2 regions of the Microbacterium sp. H1-D42 genome follow, and region 2 is predicted to be linked to the other one. Evidence: predicted binding sites of a transcription regulator. Region 2 holds the regulator's gene; the other holds the start of a gene.
The links. Region 2 encodes LexA, which represses DNA repair genes until DNA is damaged. Its sites were predicted from a motif close to TCGAACANNTGTTCGA; they were not measured.

Region 1 (10,935 bases), 750 kb from region 2:
GTCGCTACGGGATCTTCGCGATCCTCGCACTGCTGCAGAGCTCGTTGGTCTATCTGGGCCTGATGGGGTTCGTGGGCGTGCAGCCCGCGCATCCGGTGCTCCTGCTGCTGGCGGGGTGGGTGATGTCCTTCGTCTTCTCGCTGATCACCTATACGCTGGTGCTCTCGTTCGGCGAGGCGGGCAAGGCGCTGGCGGTGTTCCTGCTGGTCGTGCAGATCTCCGCGGGTGGTGGGGCGTACCCTCTGGCCGTGCTGCCGCAGTGGTTCCAGAACATCAGTCCATGGCTTCCGGTGACGCACGCGACGGACGCGGTCCGTGCGGCGATCGCCGGCATCTACCAGGGGGATTACTGGATCTCGCTCGGGATACTGGCGCTCTTCCTCGTGCCGACGCTGCTGATCGGCCTCGTGCTGCGCCTGCCGGTGCTCAAGATCAACAACGACCTGACCAGGGCGCTCGAGTCGACCAAACTGATGTGACGTCGGGTCTCACGCCAGCCGAAGCGCGGCGAGCGCGATCAGAACGAGGCCCGCACCTGCGCACAGCACGGCGAGGATCCCCCGATAGTCGTAGCGGAGGGCGCGGGTGTAGACGGCCGATATCCGGCCGGCGACGACAGGGTTGCGCGTCCACAGCCAGGCCAGGACCACGAAGGGGGCGACCAGTGCGATCAGGAAGACCAGGAACATCCCGCCCCGTATCGCGGCATGCTCGCTCGCCGCGGTGACGGTGCGAGTGACCAGGTACATCAGCGGCCAGGTGGTGAGTCCGACGACGGCGCAGCTGATGCCGATCCCGAAATAGCTGTACGCGGCGGCGCTGAGGTTCGGCCGCTTGTGCGGCTTGGGCTCGAGGACCGGACTGGCCAGGCGCCACCAGAGCACCAGCGCGGCGATCACGAGGAGTGCGATCCCGGAGTACAGGTCGACCCAGCGGTTGAGCGCTGCGTGATCGAGGTCGCCGCGCAGCGTGTCGATGTACGTCGTGGGATTCACGATGTGCAGAAGCGCGAACATCGCTGTCGCCCCGAATGCGAGACCGCCGAGCAGACAGGCGAGGCGCGCTGCGAATCTGCCCCCGCCCGCGAGCATGGCCGTGGTCGCGCCGTAGAGCATCGGATGCAGGCCCATCGCGAGCGCGGAGCCGACGATCGAGGTGAACACGACTGCCCACTTCATGACTTCCTGCACGGATCTCCCCGCAGCTGTGCCGCACGGCGATCGTCCCGGCGTTGTGCGCCGAGTCTAGCCGGTACGGCGCGCCGAGCCGACGACCATCCGAGCACAGCCGCCGCCGCCCTCCCGCCCACCAAGGCGCCGGCGCCGAGCACCTGGAACTGATCAGGCCGGCGGTGCCGATCACGGTACGTTAGTCGCGTGCGGGCGATCCTGATCTCGACCGGCCGGAGCCTGCTGAGGCACTGGCCGGTTCTTCTGGCGTGGTACCTCGGCGGACTGCTGGTGCACGCGCTGGTGATCGAGGTCGCGGGCTTCGTCGGTGCCTACTCCGCCACCCTCGGCTTCCTCGTCCTGCCCATCGCCGTGCTCGCGCGACTGGTCAGCATGGTCGCCATGTTCGTCGTGCTGCGCGAGAGCCTTGCAGAGCTCGGCGCGATCGCCCCGCTGCCGGACTCGCCACGCGAGCGGCGCCGCAGCTTCCTCTCGGCGCTGCTGGCCAGCATCCTCCCCTTCGTCGCCATCTACTGGGCGCAGGGGATGCTGCGCGAGGATGTCAACGCCTACCTCGCCCGCGCGATGCAGGAGTTCACCGATCGGGTCTGGCTGTCGCTGGATGACGCGCCGATCGACAACATCGACACCGGCATCAACGTGCCCATCTCGATCTGGACGATCGCCATCATCGTCGTCGCCTTCGCCGCCCGCTGGGTGTGGGCACGCTGGTCGTCGAGGCTGCCAGGGTGGCTTGCGTCGCTGGCGGTGTACTTCGAGATCGTCTGGGTGTTCTTCTCGGTGCTCGTCATCGGCGACATCACCGACAAGGTGCAGGGCTGGATCGACACGCGCACCGCCGTTGTCGCCTTCGAGCAGATGCGCACCGATCTGCTGGACGCCATCGCGCCGCTGGCGTGGTTGTGGGACGGCGTGCTGTGGCTCGTCGGACTGGCCGGCCCCATCCTGCTGGCGCCACTGGCCTGGCTGACCGTCGCCGGCGTCGTCTACGGGCAGGCGATCGTCGCCGAGCGGCTGACCGTCGAGATCGCGTTCGTCGAGCGGCTGCGCAAGCAGACCGAGGTCGTCCCCGCCGGCACCATGCGCCGCATGAAGGATCTCAGCGGCCAAGTCACCGGCCGCTTCGCACCGATCGGACGGGCGTTCGCGCTGATGTGGCGCGCCGGCCCCGTGCTGATCGCCTCATACGCGTTTCTCTACATCGGGGTGAAGACGCTCGAGACCTACCTGCAGTTCGGCATCACCCGACTCATCGGCCCGCACGACGTCGTGTTCTGGAGCATCGCGCTGCCGCTCGTGTCGATGCTGCCGCTGCTGATCATCGAGCCGTTGCGTATCGCTGTGGTCGCCGGCGCGTACGACGCGACGCTCGGGCAGCTGCGCAGGCAGCACGAGAAGGCGTCGGGTGCCAGTGAGGTGGGTGCCAGTGAGGTGGATGCCGAAGTGGATGCCAGTGGGCTGGCCGCCGGTCAGGACTCGACCGAGAACCTGATGAATCTGCCGTCGCCCGCTGGGTCGACGTCGAGCCAGAACGGACCCTCGACGTCGTCAGGCACGACGAACCCGACCACCAGCTTGTAGGGGCCCTCCGCCTGACTGTTGCAGGTCTCGGGCTCATCGCTGGAGTACGGCACGCCCACCTCGGCGCGCAGCGGCGTCCACTGCCGCCCGGTGCTCTGCTGCACCAGCACCGGGGCCGTGCAGCTGACGAAGCGGACGTCTGCGGGGTCGGTGCCCTCAGGGGTGATCGGCTCCTGCGGATCGACATCCACGATCGCGATGTGGAACGTCGTGCCATCCGGCAGGTTCATGCCAGAGGTGTCCTTCGCGATGCCGGTCTGGATCGGCCCGAAAGTCGTGCCGCTCATCCGCACTGTGCCGCCGGCATCGGCCGCGATCGCCGCGACAGGGCGCGCCCCATGGCCGTAGAACGCGTTCCAGCCGTCCCACCACAGGAACCCCGCCAGTGCAGGTGCCACGACCGCGATCACGGCGAGGGCGATGCCGTTGCGGCGCCACCAGCCGCGGGGGCGCGGAGTCTGCAATGCTGCGTCTTCGGCCGGGGCGGACGGCGGAGTGGGAATCGTCATCACTGCGTCGCCTCCGGACCCTTCGTCCAGTCCGTCGCACGCAGCGTGACCTGCGTCTCGATCGGCACCGCGTCGAGGTCGACCGGGATCTCGATCATCCCGTCGAGGTTCGGGAAGGCGACCGGTGAGAAGCGCAGCACGGCATCGCCCGCCAGCGCATCGGGTGGCAGCTCGAAGGCGAGGCTGCCGCTGCGCGGCACACCCGGCACCAGCTTCGCCTCTGAGAACGTCTGTCCGCGCTCGGTCGCACGGAACGTGCGCTCTCCGATCACGAGGTCGGCGAGACCGAGACGTGCGCCGACCTGCGTGTCGATCGCCTGGGCACTGATGTCCACGATCAGCCAGGTTCCCTCGGCTGTCCAGCCGTCAGCATCCGCCACCGATCGCGCCGCACGCACATCATCGACCGTGACGACGAGGTTGCGGGTCGAGGTCGGCGCACCGGCCTCGCCCGCCACGACGATGCCCGTCTGCGGGGCATTCTCGGGCAGTGCCACGGCGTTCAGAACCCACGCCCCGGCCAGCAGCGCTGCGGTGGTGCCCCATGTCACCACGTGCGTGCGCACTGCGCGCTTCGAGATCGTCATGGCACCTCCACCTCGTCGACCTCGGCGGTGACGTACGCGCCGATGACGGGGTCGCTCCAGTAGTCGCCCATCGTGATCGCCTGCCCGACACCGTGGGTCGAGTCTGGAAGGGTGATCCGCACCTCGTCGCCGTCCTGCACGTCTTCTGCTCCGACGACCCACGACGCCACGATGCGCACCGGAACATCGGGCTGCAGGTGGATGCCGTACGTGCCGTCGTCCGCGCGCGCGAGGCCGGGCGGCGTCGTCGTCACCCCTTCGATCGTGATGCCGTCGACGACGGGGGAGTCCGCGCCGCCCGACGCGGCCGTGCGCGGCGCGGTGAATTCGTTCGTGACGTCGAGGATGACCGTCAGGACGCGCTCACCCTTCTCCGCATCGGGATACACGCCGCTGCCGGCGCGCTCATCGCTGAGCTCCACGCCGATGACGGTCATCAGCAGGTCGGACCCGCTGAACGACTCGCCGACCGTCAGCTCGGGGATCTGCGGCTCGGACACGCCGTTCAACCCGCCGAAGGCGGCCGTGAGCGCAAGAGCGGCGCCGGTGCCTCCGGTGATCAGCCACGGGGTGGGGACGCGATCCAGCATCCGACGGCTCCACCCGAACGCACGGCGGCCCGCGGGCGCAGTGGGCGGCGTGGCTGTCACGAGATCAGCATAGGATGCCCCGGCACCGCTGCCGTGCCGTGCCGCCACCGATACGCGCGGCGGATCTCCTGCCAGGGGCGTAGGCGCGCACCTAGGGTGGAGTCATGGCAGCGCCCTCGTCATCTCCCGTCGAATCCGGCCTCGCCGACGCCGCTGTGCAGCTGGCCGCCCGCTGGGTGCACGAGGCCGCACAGGAAGACGTCGATCCGGCGGCGCAGCGGCTCGCCGGAGTGCTGCAGGACCCGGCTGGGCTGCCCTTCACCCTCGGCTTCGTCGACGGGGTGATGCGTCCCGAGAGCGCCTCCGCGGCAGCATCCAATCTGCACCGGGTCGCACCACTCGCACCGGAATTCCTGCCCTGGTACCTGCGCGGCGTCGTCCGGCTCGGCGGCGTCGTCGCCCCGGTGCTGCCAGTGCCGACCGTCCCGATCGCGCGGCGCGTGCTGCGCGAGATGGTCGGTCATCTCATCGTCGACGCGCGGCCGGACAAGCTGGGCCCTGCTCTGGAGAAGCTGCGCGCGTCGGGGTCGCGGCTGAACCTCAATCTGCTCGGTGAGGCCGTGCTCGGCGAAGCCGAGGCGAAGCGCCGGCTCGACGGCATCCACGATCTCATCCGCCGCGACGACGTCGACTACGTCTCGGTCAAGGTCTCGGCGATCATCAGCCGCATCTCGATGTGGGCGTTCGACGACGTGGTCGACCAGGTGGTGGAGCGGCTGATGCCGCTGTACGTCACCGCCGCCTCGAACGGCACCTTCATCAATCTCGACATGGAGGAGTACCGCGATCTCGATCTGACAATCGCGGTGTTCACGCGCCTCCTCGAGAATCCACAGCTGGTGGGGTCGCGGGCGGGCATCGTGCTGCAGACCTATCTGCCTGACGCACTGCCGGCGCTGCGGGAGCTGTCGGCGTGGGCGCGCGACCGCGTCGAGCACGGCGGGGCGCCCATCAAGGTGCGACTCGTGAAGGGCGCGAACCTCGCGATGGAGAAGGTGGATGCGGTGATGCACGGCTGGCCGCAGGCATCGTACAGCACGAAGCTCGACACCGACGCCAACTATCTGCGCTGCCTCGATTTCGCCTTCGAACCCCGGAACGCGGCAGCAGTGCACATCGGCGTCGCCGGGCACAACCTGTTCGACATCGCGTACGCGTGGTTGCTGGCGGGGCAGCGCGAGGTGCGCGACTGCGTCGAGTTCGAGATGCTGCTCGGCATGGCGCAGGGGCAGGTGGCAGCCGTCGCCCGAGAGGTCGGCGAGGTGCTGCTGTACGTGCCCGTCGTGAATCCGTCGGATTTCGACGTCGCCATCAGCTATCTGGTGCGCAGGCTCGACGAGAACGCGTCGCAGGCGAACTTCCTCTCCGCGGCCTTCCACCTCGCGGACGACCCTGCCCTGTTCGAGCGGGAGCGGCTGCGCTTCGTCGACTCCCTGGCGCGCATGGGCGATCGCACTCTGCAGACCGGATCCCGGCGCACGCAGGACCGGAACGCCCCCGCCCACGAGTCCGTGCGGCCGGCCGCGCGCCCTGTCGCCGCCGATGAGGATCTCACCGGCGTGGTGCTCGGCATCGCACGTGGCTCGTCAGGTGCAGACCTGGATGCCGAAGACGGCGAGTTCGGCGATGACGGCGATCCGTTCCTGCAGACCGCTGTGTACGCCCGGCAGGAACTGGCATCGGCCGCGTCCGCCGGTGCACCGGGCTTCGAGAACACCCCGGACAGCGACGCGGCGCTCGCCGCCAACCGGGAGTGGGCGCGCGGCATCCTCGATCGCGTCGCACAACCCGACACCTGCGTGCTCGGGCTCGAGACGGTGCGGGCAGGGCGGATCGACGACGAGCGGATGCTGGAGCAGACCATCTCGCGCGTGCGCGCCGCCGGAGCGCAATGGGGCTCGCGCCCGGCATCCGAACGCGCGGACATCCTGCTGCGCGCGACTGCCGCGCTCGCCGCACGCCGCGGCGATCTGATCGAGATCGCGGCCGTCGAGACGGGCAAGGTCTTCGCCGAGGCGGACATCGAGGTCAGCGAGGCCGTCGACTTCGCCAGGTACTACGCGAGTCGCGCCCGCGAACTCGACGCCGTGAGCGGTGCCGTCTTCGAGCCGGCGCAGGTGACCGTCGTCACCCCGCCGTGGAACTTCCCCCTGGCGATCCCCGCCGGGGGAGTGCTGGCCGCGCTCGCCGCCGGCTCCGGCGTCGTGTTCAAGCCGGCACATCAGGCGCGGCGCTGCGCCGCCGTCATCGCCGAGGCGCTGTGGCAGGCCGGCGTCCCGCGCGACGTGCTCGCACTCGTCGACCTCGGCGAGCGTGAACTCGGGCAGCAGCTCGTCTCACATGCCGCGGTGGACAGGGTCATCCTCACCGGAGGGTGGGACACGGCTGCGCTGTTCCGCTCGTGGCGCCCTGATCTGCCGCTGCTCGCTGAGACCAGCGGCAAGAACGCCATCATCATCACGCCGAGCGCCGACCTCGACCTCGCGGTCGCCGACCTCGTGCGCAGTGCGTTCGGGCATGCGGGCCAGAAGTGCTCCGCCGCGTCGCTGGTGATCCTCGTCGGGCAGGTCGGCCGCTCCAAGCGCTTCGCGCGGCAGCTCGTCGACGCCGTGAAGTCGATGCGGGTCGCGTGGCCGTCGGACGCCACGGCCGAGATCGGACCGGTGATCGAGAAGCCGCAGGGCAAGCTCGCGTGGGCGCTGAACACTCTCGAGAGCGGCGAGAAGTGGCTGATCCGGCCGCGCTCGATGGATGACAGCGGCCGGCTGTGGAGTCCAGGGGTGCGGGCCGGAGTGCGGGCCGGGTCGCGGACGCACCTGGAGGAGTTCTTCGGACCGATGATGGGAGTGATGCACGCGGCGACGTTGTCTGAGGCGATCGAACTGCAGAATGCCGTGGCCTACGGCCTGACCGCAGGGCTGCACACGCAGGACCCAGTGGACCTCGAGCTCTGGCTCGCAGAGGTGCAGGCGGGCAACCTGTACGTGAACCGTGGCATCACCGGCGCGATCGTGCAGCGTCAGCCGTTCGGCGGGTGGAAGCGCTCGTCGGTGGGGCCTGGGGCGAAAGCGGGCGGCCCGAACTACCTGATCGGGTTGGGATCGTGGCGCTCGCAGCCGCGCGGCAGGGTGTCGAGCACCCTGCACCTGCGTGGGCTCGACACGCGCATCTCGACGCTGATCGAGGCGGCGCAGCCGGCGCTGGACTTCGACGAGTTCGAGTGGCTGCGGCAGGCCGCACTGTCGGATGCTGTCGCGTGGGACCGCGAGTTCGGCCAGGTGCGCGACGTGTCGCAGCTGGGGGTGGAGCGCAACCTGTTCCGCTATCGACCCGTTCCTGTGATCGTGCGGGCGACCGCGGATGCCGGACTGCACGAGGTGCTGCGGGTGGTGCTCGCCGGCATCCGATCCGGCGCGCAGTTCGTGCTCTCGGTGCCGACGGGGCTGCCCGCCGGTGTGCGCGGGCAGCTCAGCGATCTGGAGGTGCTCGTCGCGGTGGAGAGCGACGGCGAGTGGATCGATCGGATGGCGCGCCGGGGCGACGCGGCGGTCGTCGAGGTGGAGGATTCGTCGCTGGCGGATGCTGGACGCGTGCGCCTGATCGGCGCACGGGACGGTGTCGCCGCGCTGCACGCGGATCTGGCCCGCGCGGTCGGCGGCGACCCTGACCTGGCCGTCTACGACAACGAGGTGACCTCGGCCGGACGGCTGGAGCTGCTGCCGTTCGTGCACGAGCAGGCGATCTCGATCACGGCGCACCGCTTCGGGGATCCCGACGACTGGAGCGCTGCCGTCATCTGACAGGGTCTGTGCTGGTCGTCGCGGTTCCGGTCGCAATTTCTCCCGTTGGGGGTGGGCGCAAGCGGGATATTCTGCGACCGGAACGGTGGTGACGGATGCCGCTTGATGGATGCTTGGTGTCGGTAGCCAAGGGTGTCGAGAGAATGTTCGGAAAGTTTCTCTGATCAGCCGGATTCTGCCCTGTCAATGTCGGTGGCCCCGTGTTCAATAGTGGGTATGAACAGCACCGAAGCTCTCCTGGATCGGGTCGTTGCCGACCTTGATCGGGTGCTCGGTGCGGACGCTCTTGCGGTTCTCACTGATGCCGAGCGGATGGTGGTGCTGAGGCGGGCTGGTGATGCGTTGCGGCGGGTGGAGGCTGTGGTCGTCGAGACCGTGGCGACCTCGGATCCGGTGGGGCTTCCGAATGGTGTTGGATGCCGGAGCATGAACGAACTGCTCCAGCGCACCCTGCGGGTGGATGCCCGCACGGCGGCGCAAGTGGTGCGGGCCAGCCGGGTCGTGCATCGTGAGGCCGAGCTGACGTCAGGGACGTGGTTGCCGGCACGGTGGCCGGCGCTGCGGCAGGCGATGCTGGACGGGGTGATCGGGGTGACCGGGCTGCTGGCGGCTACGGGGCCGGTCGAGGCGGCCGGTGACCGGATCGGTGCGGCGGATCGGTGGAGGGCCGATGCGGTGCTGGCGGAGGTGGTGCGCGGGTACGCGGCCACGGACGGGGCCACCGACGGCGCGGATGCAGATGATGGGGACACGGATGCCGACGGGACGGACGCTGAAGACGCGCGGGACAGGGTGCCCCCGGCGACGCCGGAGGACGTGAAGTCCATCGCGCATGCGATCGCACTGCGGCTGGACCCGGACGGCGCGGAGCCGACCGAGCAGCGGGCGATGACGCGTCGGTTCCTGTCGGTCGGACGGATGCGGGACGGGGTGTATCCACTGCGGGGGAACCTGCTGCCCGAAACGTACGCCCAGTTGCAGTTGCTGCTGGATGCGCAGTTGAACCCGAAGACCGACGGACCCCCGATCCCCGACGGTGTGAGGTTCCACCCCACCGACGACGAGGACGACCACCGCCCGGGCGGTGCGGGCTGCGACGGGGACGACGCCGGCGACGGGGACGCCTTCAACAGCGACCCGCGCAGCGTGCTGGACACCCGCACGCGGGGGCAGAAGCAGCACGACGCCCTCGCCGCAGCGCTCGGCATCGCCGCCCGGCACGCGGACATGCCGTCGTTGGGTGGTGCGGCGCCGACGCTGGTCGTGCACCTGGAGTCGTCAGATAGTTCCTGGGCCACCATCCCAGGCGTGGACGTACCCGTGAGTGCGGCCGTTGCCCGGCACGCGGGGTGCACCGGCACGATCCAGCGGGTGTTCACCGAACAGGGGCGGATCGTAGGAATGACGGTCACCGACCGGATCTTCACCGTCCACCAGCGCCGGGCGATCACCCTCCGCGACAGGGAATGCCTGATCCCCGGGTGTCACGTTCCCGCCACGTGGTGTGAGATCCACCACGTCGCCGAATGGGCGAACGGTGGACCGACCAGCACCGACAACGGCGTCCCGCTGTGCTGGTGGCACCACCGCTCCCTGGAGTACTCCGGGTGGGAGATCCGCATGAACCACGGACTCCCCGAAATCCGCGGACCCGCATGGTGGGACCCCGAACACCGCTGGCGCACCCCACGACTGTCGTTGCCTGAGTTCGCCTACACGTAGCGCGTTCCCGGGTGTGCGTGGGCTGGGCGCCGATGACCCTCGATGTAAAAGATTCTTGACACCGCACGCCATCAGGCGTAGCTTGCTTCGAGTAAAGAATCTTTGACACGAAGGAGCGGTCATGGTCTACAACGAGCGCGCGGCCTGGGCCGGGCTCATCGCCACCGTCCCCACGTTCGCGGTGTACGCCTGGCTGCTGCTGACGAGTCCGGACCCGGCAGCATCCTGGGTGCCGATCATGCTGTGGACCATCGGCGGCGGCATCGTGCTTACGATCCTCATCACGATCGTCTGGGGGATCGTCGCCGGCATACGTGACAAGGAGGGGGCGATGGCGACCGACATGCGCGACACCGACATCGCCCACCTGGGCGGCCGGGTCGAGCACGCCTTCCTGGTGATCGCCGGCCTCATCGTCATCGTGCTGTGCGCACTGAATGTCGACGTGTTCTGGATCGCGCAGACCATGTTCCTCGGCTTCGCGGTCTCGTCCCTCGTCGGCGGCATCGCCCGCGTCATCGCGTACCGTCGAGGCCTGATCTGATGGTCAAGCCCACCCTCGTCACCAACACCATCCGCGCGCATCGCGAGGCGGCCGGGCTGACCCAGGCCGACCTCGCCCGCAGCATCGGCGTCACGCGCCAGACGCTCCTCGCGATCGAGCAGGGCAAGTACTCGCCGACGCTCGAGCTGGCCTTCCAGATCGCCCGGGCCTTCGGGGTCGCGCTCGATGACCTCTTCCAATACCCCGATTCGCAGACAGAAGTTTCGCAGACAGTGGAGGGCTGAAATGACTCTCACGACCACCACCATGACCTCCTGGACGCAGGACCGCTACGGCCCGGCATCCGACATCGCACTCGTCGAGCGCGACGTGCCGACGCCCGGTCGGGGTG
Region 2 (10,935 bases):
GGAGAGCGGACCGTTCTCGACGGCGGCGATGAACCTCTCGCCGTGTGTGGCGTACGTGACCGCAGGCTTCGGGAACGGCGGGATCACGTCCAGCTCCCATTCCTTCGCGGCGAACGAGTGCACGAAGTAGAAGCGCTCGTGCTCGAGGCCGCGGAACAGCACAGATCCTTCGCCAGGCTCGACCGTGTTCCAGCCCATGTGCGGCAGCACCGGGGCTTCGAGCTCGGTGACCGTGCCCGGCCACTCCCCCAGTCCCTCGGTGTTCTGCCCTCGCTCCAAGCCGCGCTCGAACATCACCTGCATGCCGACGCAGATGCCCAGCACGGGACGCCCGCCGGCCAGTCGCCGGTCGATGATCTCATCGCCACCATGGGCGCGCAACGCCTCATGGACGGCCGCGAATGCGCCGACGCCCGGCACCACGAGACCGTCGGCGGCGAGTGCCCGGTCGCGATCACGGGTCAGCTCCACGTCGGCTCCGGCCGCGACCAGCGCCTTGACGGCGGAGTGGACGTTGCCCGACTCGTAGTCGAAGACCGCGACGTGCGCAGTGCTCACAGCGCGCCCTTCGTGGACGGGATGCCCTCGACCAGGGGGTCGGCAGCCTTGGCCTGACGGAACGCACGCGCGAACGCCTTGAACTCGGCCTCGGCGATGTGGTGCGGATCGCGACCCCCGAGAACCCGGACGTGCACGGTGAGCCCAGCGTTGAACGTGATCGCCTCGAAGACGTGACGCACCAGCGAGCCGGTGAAGTGCCCGCCGATGAGGTGGAATTCGAAACCGGCAGGCTCGCCGTCGTGCACCAGGAACGGACGCCCCGAGATGTCGACGACCGCCTGCGCGAGTGCTTCGTCCAACGGCACGAGCGCATCGCCGTAGCGGGAGATGCCGGCCTTGTCGCCCAAAGCCTCACGGATCGCCTGTCCGAGCACGATCGAGATGTCCTCGACGGTGTGGTGCGCGTCGATCTGGGTGTCACCGTTCGCGCGAACGGTGAGGTCGGTGAGCGAGTGCTTCGCGAAGGCCGTGAGCATGTGGTCGAAGAACGGCACGGAGGTGTCGATGTCGCTGCGGCCGGTGCCGTCGAGGTTCACCTCGACCTCGACCGTCGATTCCGACGTGCTGCGCGTGCGCTTTGCAGTCCGAGAGTGCTGTGCGTTGCCCTTGACGGGGCGGAGGTCGCTCATGAGGGTGATCCTATCGACGCGAGTGCTTCCAGAAAGGCAGTGGTCTCGGCCTCAGTGCCCGCCGAGACGCGGAGGTGACCGGGGATGCCGACATCGCGGATGAGGACTCCGCGCTCGTACAGGGCTCGCCAGAGTGCCTGCGGGTCATCGACGCCGCCGAACAGCACGAAGTTCGACCACGATTCGTGCGGCAGGTAGCCGAGCGCTTCCAGCGTCGCGGAGATGCGATCGCGCTGCTCGACGATCTCGTCGACCATGCGCAGCATGGTCTCGGCGTTGCGCAGTGCCGCGACGGCGGCCGCCTGGGTCAGGGCGCTGAGGTGGTAGGGCAGGCGCACGAGGCGCAGCGCGTCGATGAATGCCGGGTCGGCCGCGAGGTATCCCACCCTGGCACCCGCGAAGGCGAAGGCCTTGCTCATGGTGCGCGAGATCGCCAGTCGCGGGCGGCCGTGCAGCACCGTGACCGCCGAGACGGCGTCGCGTGGAGCGAACTCGAAGTACGCCTCGTCGACGATCACCACACCGCGTGCTGCTTCGTACACCGCGGCGATCACGTCGAGCCCGAGCGGCGTGCCCGTCGGATTGTTGGGCGCGCACAGCAGCACGACGTCAGGGTCGGCGGCGGCGACCTGAGCGGCGGCATCCTGCGGGGTGAGCGTGTAGTCGTCATCCCGCGTGCCGGCGACCCAGCGTGCACCGGTGCCCTGGGCGATAAGCGGGTACATCGAGTACGTCGGCGCGAATCCGAACACCGTGCGCCCAGGACCCGCGAACGCCTGCATGATGTGCTGCAGCACCTCGTTGGAGCCGTTGCCGGCCCAGATCTGCTCGGCGGTGAGGCCATGACCGAGGTAGTCGGCGAATCCCTCGCGAAGCGTCGTGAACTCGCGGTCCGGGTATCGGTTGACGTCGCGCAGAGCGAGAGCGATGTCGTCGAGGATGTCGCTGGCGACCTCATCCGGAACCGGATGAGTGTTCTCGTTCACGTTCAGCGCGACGGGCAGAGGGGCCTGCGGAGCGCCGTAGGGAGTGAGCCCGCGAAGATCATCGCGGAGGGGCAGCTCATCGAGGGAGGTCACCCTTCCCATCGTAGGGCGAGCACCCGCCTTCGGCGGCTTCGTGACGGTCGGGTCAGTTGGCGTACGCGACCGGGATCGCGATATCGGAGCCGACCTGAATCAGTCCGGAGCTGAGGTTGTTCAGGCGCTTGACGTCTTCGATGACGACACGCGGGTCCGCTTCAGGTGCGACCTCGGCGGCGATCGACCAGAGCGTGTCGCCTGGCAGCACGGTCACCGTCTCGAACGAGACCGGTGCCGCCTGCGCACCGGAGGCGAGGGCGGACCCACCGGCGATCACCGAGACGGCGATGCCGATCACGATCGGGAGCGCGGCGATCGCGAGGAGGACGCGACGTCCACGCGTGGTCAGCCGCAGGCGGGTCGCCTTCACAGCCGGCACGTTCACAGGCCGGATCGGGTACACCGCGACCTGCGTGGTCATGGGTGCCGAGATTCCGATCGTGCTCATGTGATGCTCCTCTGCTCTGCCGCTGTTCTGCACTGGCGGTGTTCTGGGCCGAAGTGTCATAGCTTTCGCATCCGGCATCCGGCCGGGGAGGCCGGATGCGAAGCTACGTACCGAATGTATCTTCGAACTCGAACATCTGTCAAGAATTCTTCGAAACCGGATCACCTGATTCTTCGACACGCTCGAACAGATCTTCCGTTTTCACCTGTATCTCGGATACGGTTTCGATATGGACAGCCCATCATGGGCCACCGACATTCGAACCGGATGCCCGCGACCACGCGGATCCGCACCGGGCAGGAAGGTATGAAGGAGCACCGATGAGCGACAACACCGCCCCCGCATCCGAGGCTCCGCGTACACGTCGACGCAAGAGCCTGAGCGCGAAGCAGATGGCCATCCTCGAGGTGATTCAGACGTCGATCGCTCGGCACGGCTACCCGCCGAGCATGCGCGAGATCGGCGATGCCGTCGGCTTGAAGTCGCTGTCCAGCGTCACGCATCAGCTCGGCCAGCTCGAGCTCAGCGGCTACCTGCGCCGGGACCCTGGCAAGACCAGGGCGATGGAAGTGCTGATCGACCTGCCCGGCTCAGGCACCGAGAATCCGGCAGACACGGCGCCGTCCGTTGGCGACGCCGCACTCGTGCCACTCGTGGGGCAGATCGCCGCAGGCGTGCCGATCACCGCCGACCAGCAGGTGGAGGAGATCTTCCCGCTGCCGCGTCAGCTGGTCGGCAAGGGCGACCTCTTCATGCTGAAGGTCAGCGGCGAGTCGATGATCGACGCGGCCATCTGCGACGGCGACTGGGTCGTCGTGCGCACGCAGAACAACGCCGAGAACGGTGAGATCGTCGCAGCGATGATCGACGGCGAGGCCACGGTGAAGACGTTCCGCCGGCGCGACGGCCACACCTGGCTGCTCCCACGCAACTCGGCTTTCGAGCCGATCCTCGGCGATGACGCCGTCGTGCTCGGCAAGGTCGTCGCGGTGCTGCGCGCCGTCTGACAACAGCCAGAACGCGGAAATGCCCCCGCCGGTCTGAACCGGCGGGGGCATTTCTCATCGACTCGTGAGTCAGACGGCGACAGCCACGTCCTCGCGCACGCGACGGGTGGCCTCGACGATGTTGCGCAGCGAGGCGACGGTCTCGTCATAGCCGCGGGTCTTCAGACCGCAGTCCGGGTTGACCCACAGCTGGCGCATCGGCAGGGCGTCGACGGCACGGCGCAGCAGCACCTCGATCTCGTCGATGCTCGGCACACGGGGCGAGTGGATGTCGTACACGCCGGGGCCGATGCCGTGGTCGAAGCCGTACTCCGCGATGTCGCCGACGACGGCCATGCGGCTGCGGGCCGCCTCGATCGAGGTGACGTCGGCGTCCAGCGCGCGAATCGCGTCGATCACGACGCCGAACTCCGAATAGCAGAGGTGCGTGTGGATCTGCGTGGCAGCCGCCGCGCCGCCGGTGGCGAGGCGGAACGATCCCACCGACCAGTCCAGGTAGGCGGCCTGGTCGGCCGTCTTCAGCGGCAGCAGCTCGCGCAGCGCCGGCTCGTCGACCTGGATGATGGCGATGCCGGCCTGCTCGAGGTCGGCGATCTCATCGCGCAGTGCCAGGGCGACCTGGTTCGCGGTCTCGCCGAGGGGCTGGTCGTCACGCACGAACGACCAGGCCAGGATCGTCACGGGGCCGGTCAGCATGCCCTTGACGTGCTTGACGCTCAGCGACTGCGAATAGCCAGCCCAGGAGATCGTGATGGGCGCCGGACGCGACACATCGCCCCACAGGATCGAGGGCCGAGTGGCGCGCGAGCCGTAGGACTGCACCCAGCCGTGCTGCGTGACGGCGAACCCGTCGAGGTTCTCGGCGAAGTACTGCACCATGTCGTTGCGCTCCGGCTCGCCATGCACCAGCACGTCGAGGCCGAGGTCCTCCTGCAGCGCGACGACCTGATCGATCTCGCGCTTGAGGAACACGTCGTAGTCCTCGGCTGGCAGCTCGCCACGCAGGAACTGAGCGCGGGCGCGGCGGATGTCGCCGGTCTGCGGGAACGACCCGATGGTCGTGAGCGGCAGCGCGGGCAGGTCCAGCGCCTGCTGTGCGCTCTCGCGCTCCTCGTACGCGACGCGCGAGAAGTCGGCGTCCGCCACCTCGCGACCGCGCACGGCGCCGTCACGGACGCCGGGGGCGTCCTGACGATCCGTCAGCGCAGCGGATGCCTCGGCGAGCTCGGCAGCGATGGCATCCCGCCCCTGCGCGAGTCCCGCTGCGAGCGTCACGACCTGGCCGACCTTCTGGTCGGCGAACGCCAGCCACGACACGAGACGAGGATCGAGCAGCGTCTCCTCGGCGACATCGTGCGGCACGTGCAGCAGCGAGGTCGAGGTCGACGCCGCCACCGAGGTGGCTCCAAGAGCCCGCAGCGCCTCGAGCTTGTCGAAAGCGCCGTCAAGGTCGCCGCGCCAGATGTTGTGACCGTCGATCACACCGCCGACGAGCACCTTGTCGCCCAGCGCCGGAAGCGCGGCAGGAACATCGCCGCGCACCAGGTCGATCGCGATCGCCTCGATGGGAGCTGCGGCCAGAACGGCGAGCGTGTCGCCGAGAGCGGCGTAGGGTGCGGCCACCAGGATCGACGGGCGCTCCGAGGCGCCGCCGAGCACGGCGAGAGCGCGGGCCGCAGCACCCGCCAGCGTCGCGGTGTCGACCGGCAGCGACTCGCTGACCAGTGCCGGCTCATCCAGCTGCACCCACTCGGCACCGGCTGCCTTCAGCTGCGACAGCAGCTCGACGTACACCGGCAGCACATCATCCAGACGCGTGAGCGGGTCGTAGCCCTCTGGCGCAGCATCCGACGCCTTCGCCAGCGCGAGCAGCGTGACGGGCCCGACGATGACGGGGCGGGTGCGGAAGCCGCCGGCTGCCGCCTCGCGCACCTGGCGCACGATGCTGTCGTTCGACAGCGAGAAATTCGTCTCGGGTCCGATCTCTGGCACGAGGTAGTGGTAGTTCGAGTCGAACCACTTCGTCATCTCGGATGCTGCACGGTCGCCCTCTCCGCGGGCGATCGTGAAGTACGCCGGCAGCCCGATCGTGCCGTCGGCCTCGCGCAGGTCCTCGAAGCGTGCCGGGATCGCGCCGACGGTCACAGCAGCGTCGAGCACCTGGTCGTAGAACGAGAACGACTCCGGGATGGCGGAGTCCTCGCTGCCGAGACCCAGCGACGCCAGGCGCACTCGGGTCGCCGCGCGCAGCGCAGCGGCGGTGCTCTCCAGCTCTGCCTGATCGATGCGACCGGCCCAGAAGGACTCGACGGCCTTCTTCAGCTCGCGACGACGTCCGATGCGCGGGTAGCCGAGGATCGTCCCGGCGGGGAAAGCGGTCATGAGATTCCTTACTTCGTTGTTGCGGAGAGCTGTGGGGTTGCGGAGCGCTGATCCTCGGGGATCACACCCGACGAGCGGAGGACGTCCAGCACGGTCTCGTGCTGGTTGAAGGCGTAGAGGTGCACGCCGGGCGCACCGCCGTCGACGACGGCGCGGACGAGATCGGATGCCCAGCGGATGCCGATCTGACGGCGCCCCTCGGCGGTCGGCTCGATCTCGAGCGCGATCGCGAGCTCGCTCGGCAGCTCCTCGCCGGTGAGCTCGAGCACACGGGTGAGGCGGGTGGGCGAGGTGATCGGCATGATGCCGGGAAGGATCGGGATCGTGACGCCGGCGCGGCGGGCGCGCTCGACGAACGCCAGGTAGTGGTCGGGGTGGAAGAACAGCTGCGTGATCGCGAGCGTGGCGCCGGCGGCCTGCTTGGCAAGGAGCGCGTCGACGTGCTGGCTGCTGTAGGCGGAGCGCGGATGCCCGTTGGGAAACGCTGCGACGGCGATGTCGACCTTGCAGCGCGGTGCGACCCGAATGGCTCCGGGGTTGCCGGGAACGGGGGACTCCTCATATGGGGCGCGTTCCGCCTGCACCCGGTCGATGAGCTGCACGAGCTGCGCTGAGCTCTCCAGGTCGCCGAGGAACGGCTCGCCGTCCTGGTGGCCGGCGGGCGGGTCGCCCCGCAGAGCGAGGAAGCTGCGCACCCCGGCATCCAGGAACTCGCGGATCAGCCGCGCGGCACCCGCGTAGGTGTTGCCCACACAGGTGAGATGCGCGAGCGGCTCAGTGTCGGTGTGAGCGCGGATGTAGCGCAGCACATCGAGCGAGCGACCGCCGGTCGAGCCTCCGGCACCGTAGGTGACCGAGAGGAAGTCGGGGCCGGCAGCAGCCAGCTGATCGATCGTCTCGTGCAGCGCCTTGGCACTCGCATCGGTGCGCGGCGGGTAGAGCTCGAAGGAGAACGGGACGCGACTCATGGCATTCTCCTCACGGTGTCGGTGCCCCCGATCGGTCGGAGAGCGTTTACAGAACGCTAGGTGAGCCGAGCACAGCGACGCATACTGTGTGACGCCGTGTGACAGGGCGCGGCTGGCTAGGCTCGATGCCATGACGTCATCGTTCGGCTCGTGGTCCTCTCCGTTCACCGCCGCGCAGATCGCGCAGGCCTCGCCGCGCATCGAAGGCGCGCTCTTCGTCGGCGACGAGATCTGGTGGGGCGAGTCAGTGCCATCCGAGGGCGGCCGCATCGCTGTGCGCAGCTCGACGGGCGAAGTCATCCTGCCGGCGCCGTGGAACGCACGCTCGCGCGTGCATGAGTACGGCGGCGGATCGTGGACAGCAGATGCCGACGGCACGCTGTTCTTCGTCGACAAGGACGACCAGCGCGTGTATCGGATGCCCCGTGGCGGCGCTCCCGATCCGCTGACCGCCCAGGGTGCGGCGTTCGGTGGGCTGCGCCTGCAGCACGGGCGGCTGCTGGCGGTGCGCGAGGATCTGCGCCCCGCGCAGCATCTGAGGGCGATCGTGGAGATCCCTCTCGACGGCTCTGCCGCCGCCGACGACGACAGCGCCGTCCGGGTCTTCATCTCGACGAGCGGCTTCGTCGCGCACCCCGCCCTCTCCCCCGATGGCACGCGCATCGCGTGGGTGCAGTGGAGCGGCATCAAGATGCCATGGGAGCAGGCCCTGCTGCACATCGCCCCCGTGGACGGCGATGAGATCGCGTCGATCTCGACGCACGCTGCACTGCAGCCGGAATGGGCCGGCGAAGACGAGCTGCTGTACCTCGACGACCCGTCCGGACGGTGGAACCTGCACCGTGTGCGCGTCGCAGACGGGCGAAACCCGCTTTCCCCGCAGCCGGTGGCACCTGCGGACGCCGACACGGGAGGCGGGCTGTGGGTGCTCGGCAATCGCTGGTACCAGCCGCTGCATGACGGACGCATCGTCGCAGTGCGCACGAACGGCGACGACGAGATCGTCCTCATCGGCGCGGAGGGCCAGGTCGAGCTGCTGACGCTGCCGATCACGGCCGGCACCAGCATCGACGATGCCCACGGATCGCGCGTGCTGATCTCGGGCGCCGGTGCGACGGTGGGGTCGGGTCTGTGGTGCATCGACGTCGACCACGGCGCTGTCACCACGGTGACCGGCGGCGACGAGGCCAAGGCCGCGTGGGTGCCGCGCGCACGACCGGTCACCTTCGACGGGCCGCACGGTCCGGTGCACGCTTTCGACTACCCGCCGACGACCCCCGACGCGACAGGCCCCGAGGGCGCGCTGCCGCCGTACATCGTCATGGTGCACGGTGGACCGACCTCGCACGTCTCGGGCGCAGCATCCACCGCCTACGCGTACTGGACCAGCCGCGGCATCGGCGTGCTCGACGTGAACTACGGCGGCTCGACCGGCTACGGTCGCGCGTACCGCGAGCGGCTGGACGGCGCGTGGGGCGTCGTCGACGTCGACGACGTCATCGCCGCCGCCAGGGGCATGGCGGATGCCGGTCTCGCCGACCCCGCGCGGATCGCGATCCGCGGCGGGTCGGCGGGCGGATGGACGGTGCTGTGCGCGCTCGTCCGCGGCGGCACGTTCGGCGCTGGCATCTCGCGGTACGGCGTCGCCGATCTTCGGATGCTGGCTGCCGACACGCACGATTTCGAGGCCCACTACCTCAACGGACTCGTAGGGCCCCTCCCCGAGGCGGAGGCGGTCTACATCGAGCGCTCCCCTCTGACACACGTCGATCGGATCGATGTGCCGGTGCTGCTGGAACAGGGCAGCGAGGACCGCGTCGTGCCGCCGGCGCAGTCCGAGGTGATCCGGGATGCTCTGGCCGCTCGAGGTGTGCCGCACGAGTACGTGCTGTTCGAGGGAGAGGGACACGGCTTCCGCGCGGCGGAGACGATCATCGCGTCGCTGGAGACCGAGCTGCGATTCCTCGGTCGGGTCTTCGGCTTCGAACCGCAGCTGTAGTCGCCCGCGTGCGGGCAGGGCCCTGGACGACTAGCGTGATGGTCATGACGACGATGTCCACTCCGCAGCCCTGGCGAACCAACACAGTGGACGGGATGCTCCGGCGCAGCGCCGCGCGAACACCGGCCGCGATCGCCTTGCGCTTCGAGGAGCGGGAGTGGACGTATCGGGACCTCGACGATGCCGTCACCCGGGGAGCCGCCGAGCTGCGAGGGTGGGGAATCGCGGCCGGTGGACGTGTGGTCACCTACGGCACGAACTCCGATGCGTACGTCATCGCTTTCCTCGCGATCGCCCGCGCAGGGCTCGTGCACGTGCCGGTGAACTATGCGCTGCACGGCGCGGAACTCGCGTATCTCATCGAGCAGTCCGGAGCCACAGCTGCCCTGGTCGATCCGCAGCTGCGCGCGCACTTCGACGCGGTGCGCGCCGACACGCACGTGGAGACCGTCATGGCGCTGCGCGACGAGGACGACGCCTTCCTGGCCCGCAGCAGCGTCGGCGACGTGGTGGAGCTGCCGGCGGACGTGGACGGCGACGCCCTGGTGCAGCTGCTGTACACCTCGGGGACGACCTCTCAGCCGAAGGGCGCCATGCTCACGCACGCGGCCCTCGTGGCGGAGTACGCGGCGGTGATCGTGGCGTTGGACCAGAAGCTCGCCGACGCGCCGCTGATCTGCATGCCGCTGTACCACTCGGCGGCGATGCACGTCTTCATGCTCCCCTATCTCGCGATCGGCGCGACCATCCGCCTCCTTCCCGCTCCCGACATCGCGCGGATCCTGCGCACCGTCACCGAGGAGCGGATCGGGTCGCTGTTCCTGGCGCCGACCGTGTGGGTGCCGCTCGCGAGTCACCCTGATCTGGACGCCGCAGATCTGTCATCGCTCGTGAAGGCGCAGTACGGCGCGTCGATCATGCCGGTGACCGTGTTGAATCGGTTGCGCGAGCGCTACCCGGCCCTCGGCTTCTACAACTGCTTCGGCCAGTCCGAGATCGGTCCGCTGGCCACGGTGCTGCGTCCGGAGGATCACGAGGATCGACCCGCTTCGGCTGGGCGCCCGATCCTGTTCGTGGAGACCCGCGTGGTCGATGAGCACGGACACGATGTGCCCGACGGCGAGCCCGGCGAGGTGCTGTACCGCTCGCCGCAATTGGCCCAGGGGTACTGGAACAAGCCCGAGGAGACCGCCGAGGCGTTCCGCGACGGATGGTTCCACTCGGGCGATCTCGTCATCCGCGATGCAGAGGGCTACCTGACTGTCGTCGACCGCATCAAGGACGCGATCAACACGGGCGGCATCATGGTGGCGTCCCGCGAGGTGGAGGATGCGATCTACACGCACCCCGCAGTCGCTGAGGCCGCCGTGATCGGCGTGCCAGATGACCGGTGGATCGAGGCGATTGTGGCGTGCGTCGTGCTCAAGCCGGATGAGTCCGTCACAGAAGGCGAACTGCTCGTGCACGTGAGCGGCCGGCTCGCGTCGTTCAAGGTGCCGAAGGCGGTGCGGTTCATCGACGCGCTGCCGCGCAATCAGAGCGGCAAGATCCTCAAGCGGGAACTGCGCGACGGCTGAGTTACTGCCGGCTACTCGCCCATCCGGTTGCGGGTGCGCATCGCGCGATCGGCTTCGCGCTTGTCCTGCCGCTCGCGCAGCGTCTGGCGCTTGTCGAACTCGCGCTTGCCCTTGGCCAGCGCGATCTCGACCTTCGCCCGACCGTCCGAGAAGTACAGCTTCAGCGGGACCAGCGTGTAGCCGCCAGCCGAGACGGCGTGCTCGAGCTTGAGGATCTCCTCGCGGTGCAGCAGCAGCTTGCGGATCCGCTTGGCGGAGTGGTTCGTCCAGTGCCCCTGCGAG

Region 1: MNR00_RS02405 (HNH endonuclease signature motif containing protein) is a predicted target of LexA. The motif match lies at 8,453-8,468, and genes of this name have one in related genera.

Annotation. Positions count from the first base shown of each region.
Region 1 covers NZ_CP093342.1:511,137-522,071, forward strand. The annotation lists gene MNR00_RS02370 (YhgE/Pip domain-containing protein) at 1-479, shown strand, start outside; gene MNR00_RS02375 (hypothetical protein) at 489-1,178, opposite strand; gene MNR00_RS02380 (hypothetical protein) at 1,377-2,771, shown strand; gene MNR00_RS02385 (tetratricopeptide repeat protein) at 2,660-3,280, opposite strand; gene MNR00_RS02390 (DUF4352 domain-containing protein) at 3,280-3,867, opposite strand; gene MNR00_RS02395 (hypothetical protein) at 3,864-4,517, opposite strand; gene MNR00_RS02400 (bifunctional proline dehydrogenase/L-glutamate gamma-semialdehyde dehydrogenase) at 4,622-8,317, shown strand; gene MNR00_RS02405 (HNH endonuclease signature motif containing protein) at 8,630-10,039, shown strand; gene MNR00_RS02410 (hypothetical protein) at 10,161-10,583, shown strand; gene MNR00_RS02415 (helix-turn-helix transcriptional regulator) at 10,583-10,828, shown strand; gene MNR00_RS02420 (NAD(P)-dependent alcohol dehydrogenase) at 10,830-10,935, shown strand, end outside.
Region 2 covers NZ_CP093342.1:1,262,747-1,273,681, reverse strand. The annotation lists gene hisH (imidazole glycerol phosphate synthase subunit HisH) at 1-558, opposite strand, end outside; gene hisB (imidazoleglycerol-phosphate dehydratase HisB) at 555-1,190, opposite strand; gene MNR00_RS06015 (histidinol-phosphate transaminase) at 1,187-2,278, opposite strand; gene MNR00_RS06010 (LysM peptidoglycan-binding domain-containing protein) at 2,322-2,720, opposite strand; gene lexA (transcriptional repressor LexA) at 3,041-3,727, shown strand; gene metE (5-methyltetrahydropteroyltriglutamate--homocysteine S-methyltransferase) at 3,797-6,109, opposite strand; gene MNR00_RS05995 (methylenetetrahydrofolate reductase) at 6,118-7,077, opposite strand; gene MNR00_RS05990 (prolyl oligopeptidase family serine peptidase) at 7,208-9,076, shown strand; gene MNR00_RS05985 (fatty acyl-CoA synthetase) at 9,121-10,653, shown strand; gene smpB (SsrA-binding protein SmpB) at 10,665-10,935, opposite strand, start outside.